Kordia antarctica: one gene and its partner. The main gene of each other region encodes a partner of the protein of the gene in region 2 in a complex. Links are inferred from orthologs where the notes say so. Each region holds a gene or a part of one and is shown on either strand. Other genes may lie near its edges. The genes, in order: pheS and pheT.

Region 1 (3,094 bases), 3.4 Mb from region 2 along the record:
AAATGAACCAAAAGAAAGGGCACTTTTATGAGGAATTTTTAGTTCTTTTCTGAAAGAACTAAAACCGAAATGAAAACACTTAATTTTTTCCAAGGCTTCAAAAATTCTTAACGTGTTTTCATTTCTATTCTGCATAAAAGCAAACTCTAGAACTTTACAAAACCCTTTATATTTTTATTTGAAAATTTACTTAATATGCAAATTGAAGCACATATTGCGTGAAAGATTGAAGCGGCATCCTTTTTTTATTTTTGAACTCGTCATTACGAGGAAGTATGACGAAGTAATCTGCTTGTCGATAAACAGATTGTTACAATAAATTACAAATTTGTCTCGCAATGACTGCATTTTAAAAAAGATATAGCCGAAAGCCTGACCGTTTTCGGGCACGCCATTATTTAGATTTAAAAATTAAAAGATTTAATGATTGAAAAGCCTAAAAGCGTAGCGATCTACACTTCGACTCTGCTCAGTGTTCTACAATCGTAGTCTGAGGTTCTCGAAGACTATTTCCCCAAAACACCTTTGTCTGTCATCAGCGGAACTTCGGCAATCACATTTTCGTTGATCGTGTTTTTCTCAAAGACAAACTTTTTATCAAACATGCGATTGTTCTCAAAGAAAGTTACCAAAAACTCATTGCTCAATTCCAATAAATTCTCAGGCATAAATTCAATTTTTGCACATGATTTTGCAGGTAATTTTTCCAGTTTGTGACGCATTATTGGCGTTTTGCGCGTTTCGTCAGATCCTTTGGAAACAATTAATACCATTTCCAAATCAACGTCTTTGTCATTAATGATAAAAGCGTTCCAATCGTGAAACTCGTATTCTGTATTCCATTGGCGCACAATGGCAACGTATACATCTTTTATTTCAAGAATTTCAATGTCTTTTTTCATTTCGTATACTATTGTGGTAAAGCAGGAATTTATTTCTAATTACTTTCAAAAAAAGTTTTAAACTCAGTCATTGCGAGACTTTGAAAAAGTTGTGGCAATCTGTTTATTAAACAAACAGATTACTTCGCTATCGCTCGTAATGACGTTATGTTACAATGCAGATTTGAATTGCGCTAAGAAACGCACATCATTTTCGCTTAATAAACGAATGTCGCTAATTTGATGAACTAACATCGCAATACGATCGATTCCCATTCCGAAGGCAAATCCGGAATATTCTTTTGAATCAATCCCGCAATTTTCCAACACATTCGGGTCTACCATTCCACAGCCCATAATTTCCAACCAACCTGTTCCTTTGGTGATTTTATAATCAGTTTCCGTTTCCAATCCCCAATATACATCTACTTCCGCGCTTGGTTCTGTAAACGGGAAATATGAAGGGCGCAACCTAATTTTCGACTTTCCAAACATCTCTTTTGTGAAGTGTTGCAAGGTTTGTTTTAAGTCTGCAAAACTTACGTCTTTATCTATATATAAACCTTCCACTTGATGGAAAAAGCAGTGAGAACGTGCCGAAATCGCTTCATTACGATATACTCTTCCAGGAGATATTGTACGAATTGGAGGTTTGTTATTTTCCATGTATCGAACTTGCACAGAACTTGTGTGCGTTCGTAATAAAATATCTGGATTTGTTTGAATGAAAAATGTATCCTGCATGTCACGCGCTGGATGATATTCAGGAAGATTCAACGCCGTAAAGTTGTGCCAATCGTCTTCAATTTCTGGTCCTTCTGACACATCAAATCCAATGCGAGAAAAAATATCTATAATTTGATTTTTCACTAATGATATCGGATGACGCGCGCCAATTTCAATTGGTTGCGCAGGACGTGTTAAATCGCCATAAACACCTTTTTCTTCCGCCTTGTTTTCTAAAGCTTCTTTTAAAGCGTTTACTTTATCTTGAGCAACTTCTTTTAGCTTATTGATCGTTTGCCCAAATTCTTTCTTTTGTTCATTCGGAACATTCTTAAACTCAGCAAAAAAATCATTTAACAATCCTTTTTTACCTAAGTATTTAATTCTGAAGTTTTCAATGTCTTCTTTTGCTTGTGTAGTAAACTTTTCTACCTCAGCAATATGTTCCTTGATCTTATCTATCATGACGATCTTCTTAATTTAGCATGCAAATTTAAGCAAAACTAACTTATATCAATTATTGAATGTATTCCTTTTCTAAAAAGTAGTTGACAATGGCTTCTTTCATTAAAACGGTTTGTTCGCCAGCTTTTAATGTTGGTAGTTCTTCTTTAAACTTGTAATGTGGCCAACTATCATCATCAAAATAGTCAAATTCGTAATATCCATAAGGCTCCAACAAACGACAAATTGCAATGTGCATGAGGTTTACTTTTTCGTCTTTTTTGAATGTTTTATGTATTTGACCCAATTCTTGAACGCCAATTAAATAGATAATTGCGTCCAAATCTAGCGTATCTCCTTCTGCAAATTGAAGCGTCAATTTTTCCACTAATAGCGTCCATCGTACCTTTAATTGTTCGTCTCTTGCCATAATTCCCTTCTTTTTCGACTGCAAAGGTAGGTAGTTTAGAAAGAATCGTATACAAATATTAGTTAGTTTTTGGGAGTCAGCATTACGACTTCGCTCAATGTTGCACGAATTTTACAATTCGTACAACAATAAAACACTTTGAATAAAAGTTCTATATTTGTTAAAACTCGATTCTCATGAACTTTATTGACATTATTTTGGGCGGATTGATCTTGTTTGGATTTGTGCGCGGACTCATGAAAGGACTTTTTGTTGAAGTTGCTTCGTTGGTTGCTTTGATTGCTGGAATTTACGGCGCGATTCACTTTTCGTACTTCGCTGGTGATTTTTTGAGTGAACAGTTTGAAAGTTGGGACGAGAAATATATTAATTTGACCGCTTTCGCGATTACGTTCGTCGTAATTTTAGTTTTGATAACAATTGCAGGAAAGCTTTTGACAAAGATTGCAGATTTTGCCGCGTTAGGAATTTTAAATAAATTGCTTGGTGGCGCTTTTGGCGGATTGAAAATAGCAATCATTGCTGGCGCTGTGTTGGTCTTTTTTGATAAAACCAACAATACAATGGAGTTTGTAGAAGGTGAGAAGATTGAAGAATCTGTATTATACGAACC
Region 2 (3,386 bases):
TTGTTGTTGGATTGTTGGGCTCGCTTCGCTTTTGGATTGTTAGACTTTCTTAGATCGTTGAGTTTTTAGATATATCAGACTTCCGTCAAGCAAAATTTGATTCAGTTTCGCATAATCAAGATTAATAGGCGAGATACTGACTAAATTTTACAATAGTTTTGCAATTATGGAATTCTTTTACAAATACCACCATAACACGCATATGGAAGATCACACGGTCTGCGATGACTACAATAGCGTTGCGAACCACCTAAAATTGTTTGTTGTTGTTTCTTTTCAAGAGCAATAAACCCTTCTAAATTTAAAATTTTGTGTAACATGATAAAAGTTTTTTTGGTTATACCTAAACTTAAAAAAACTAATTGTCAGTTAATTACGGTTTTGCCATATTTTTTTTTAGGCTTACTAATATTTTTTAGCTTAGTACATTATTAAAGCAAAAAAATCCCCGCTAGCGCAAGTTTCACAACTTGTGCCGACAAACAAGCTAAAATGTCTAAGAAAGTCTGAAAATCCAAGCAAGTCTAAGTTGGTCTAAAAAGGTTACTGAGCGAAGTCAAAGTATTATCGCAACTCAGCACCAAGTTGTTTCTCAAAACTCTGTTGAAGTTTATTCATAATCTTATCAATCTGTTTGTCAGTCAATGTTTTATGTTCATCTTGAAGCGTAAAACTTACCGCATAACTTTTCTTGCCTTTTGGCAGATTATCTCCTTGATACACATCAAACAGACTTACTTCTTTCAGCAAATTTCGTTCGCTTTGTTTGGCAATAGTGTCAATTTCGGCAAACGTTGTTGCTTCATCAATTAATAGCGCAAAATCTCTACGAACTTTCGGAAATTTAGGAATTTCTTTAAACTTAATCTTTCTATTTTTAGCAACTTCAATTACGTTATCCCAATTGAAATCTGCATAAATTACTTCTTGTTTTATATCGAATGATTTCAAAACCTTTCGTTTCACAATACCGAATTCTACCAACTTCGTTTTACCTAAACTTAGCATCAATCCTTCCGTAAACAAGTCATTCTTAATAGGCGATACTTTTAATGAATTCAATCCTAAGCGTTCTAAAATTGCCGTAACAATTCCTTTCGCATAGAAAAAATCACTAGAAACTGCATTGTTTGGTCGCCACGTTTCTGCGGTTGTATTTCCTGTAATTAATACTGATAAATGTTTGTCTTCTTCCCGATTTTCTTCGCTATACGCGTGATATGTTTTCCCAAATTCAAAAAACTTCAAATCGCTTTGTCTTCTGTTGATATTATGTGAAATTGCTTCCAATCCAGAAAATAATAATGATTGACGCATTACTGATAAATCATTACTCAACGGATTCAACATCGTTACATTATGTTCCGCTTTCAATTGTTCTGAAAGTTCTACATACGAAGCAGTTGTCAATGAATTCGTCATAATTTCATAAAAACCTTGTGAAACCAATTGCGCACCAACAACATCTTGTAATTTATAATCTTCGTAACGAGACGTATCAGAAATAGAAGTATGCCATTTTTCATCAAACTTGATGTTGTTATACCCATACACACGTAAAATTTCTTCAATTACGTCTGCTTCCCGTTGTACATCAACTCTATATGCGGGAATTGTTAATCCTAATCCGCCATCAGTTACCGAATTAATTTTTATCTCTAAAGAAGATAAAATATTCTTAATGGTTTCTTTTGGCAATTCTTCTCCAATCAATTTTGCAACATTTTCGAAAGAAACACGTACTTGAAAATCTTCTATTTTTACTGGATAACTGTCGGTAAGATCACTTGTAATTTCTCCGCCAGCCAATTCTTGAATTAATAATGCGGCTCTTTTCAGCGCATATTCAGTAATATTTGGATCAATTCCACGCTCAAAACGGAACGAAGCATCAGTATTCAATCCGTGGCGTTTGGCTGTTTTACGAACCGAAATAGGATTAAAATACGCACTTTCTAGGAAAATATTAGTGGTTTCTTCGGTCACGCCAGATTTTAAACCGCCAAAAACACCTGCAATACACAATGGTTTTTCAGCATCGCAAATCATTAAATCATCTTCATGCAATTCGCGTTCAACTTCATCTAACGTGATAAATTTTGTGCCAGCTTCTAACGTTTTTACAACGATTTTGTTTCCAGAAATATAATTCGCGTCAAACGCGTGTAATGGTTGCCCTAATTCGTGCAATACATAATTTGTAACATCAACAACATTATTTTTTGGTGTCAAACCAATCGCTTTCAAACGATGTTGCAACCATTCTGGCGAAGTTTTCACTTGTATTCCAGAAATTGTAACACCACAATAACGTGGCGCTAAGGTTTTATCTTCAACTTCAACGTCCATTTTTAAAGTTCTGTTATCAACTCTAAAACTACTCGTAGAAGGTGTAATGAATTCTAATTTAATATCTTGTTGAGACAATCCAGCTTTCAAATCTCTCGCAACACCATGATGACTCATTGCATCAGCTCTATTGGGCGTTAATCCAATTTCAAAAACCGTATCATTTTCAATCGAAAAGACTTCGCTAGCAAGCGTTCCAGGAACAAGTTCATCGTCTAAAACTAGAATTCCGTCATGACTTTCGCCTAAGCCAAGTTCGTCTTCGGCGCAAATCATTCCAAGAGATTCTTCTCCACGAATTTTACCTTTTTTTATTTTAAATCCGTTGCCTTCTGCGTCATACAAAGTCGTTCCAACAGTTGCCACAGGTACTTTTTGTCCTGCTGCTACATTTGGTGCGCCACAAACTATTTGTACAGGTTCGCCGGAACCTAAATCTACAGTTGTAATTTTTAGGCGATCTGCATTCGGATGTTGCACACATGTCAATACGTGTCCTACAACAATTCCTTCCAATCCACCTTTCACAGATTCATATTTCTCAATACCTTCAACTTCTAAGCCTAAATCGGTTAGTAGTTCTCCAGTTTTCTCAGCATTCCAGTCGAGTTGAATAAATTGCTTTACCCAATTGTATGATATTTTCATTCTTGTCAGTATTCAATAATCGACAAAGATAAGATAATGCGGTAAGTTGACAAATAACAACGCATCAAAGATGGATTAAATTAGATTCTAGATTTTAGAACGCTTTGCTGATGGAATATAGTTGGTTTTGCGTGTGTTTTATTTATTGAACTAATCATTGAAAGGCTAATTATGATTAAATTATGATATTGAAATAAAAGATAAATTAAGGTGCTTAAGTCTAACATCTAAAAGCGAAGCGTTCTAGCATCTAACAGCCAAGCGGTCTAATGTCTATAGAATTAACTCTTTAACCTTATTCGCATAACTTCGACTTACTTTCAATTTTTGATCGTTTTTTAGCACAAGAATATAGCTTTTTCCATATTTCGAAACTTCTTTGATAGACG

Evidence for each region.
Region 1: the proteins of pheT (region 2) and pheS are in contact, whole or in part, in a crystal structure (PDB 6P24), measured with the Escherichia coli proteins. The link is inferred for Kordia antarctica from one-to-one orthologs.

The regions. Positions count from the first base shown.
Region 1 is NZ_CP019288.1:3,584,128-3,587,221, reverse strand. Bases 63-2,817 are described here. They hold pheS (phenylalanine--tRNA ligase subunit alpha), read right to left. Parts: upstream 2,073-2,817; coding sequence 1,053-2,072; downstream 63-1,052. Other genes in these bases: IMCC3317_RS14910 (CvpA family protein), read left to right, coding at 2,658-2,817; IMCC3317_RS14915 (hypothetical protein), read right to left, coding at 2,125-2,481; IMCC3317_RS14925 (hypothetical protein), read right to left, coding at 507-902. Also shown: more of IMCC3317_RS14910, read left to right, coding at 2,818-3,094.
Region 2 is NZ_CP019288.1:202,808-206,193, forward strand. Bases 282-3,328 are described here. They hold pheT (phenylalanine--tRNA ligase subunit beta), read right to left. Parts: upstream 2,998-3,328; coding sequence 565-2,997; downstream 282-564. Other genes in these bases: IMCC3317_RS00960 (hypothetical protein), read right to left, coding at 282-320; IMCC3317_RS00970 (LytR/AlgR family response regulator transcription factor), read right to left, coding at 3,271-3,328. Also shown: more of IMCC3317_RS00960, read right to left, coding at 165-281; more of IMCC3317_RS00970, read right to left, coding at 3,329-3,386.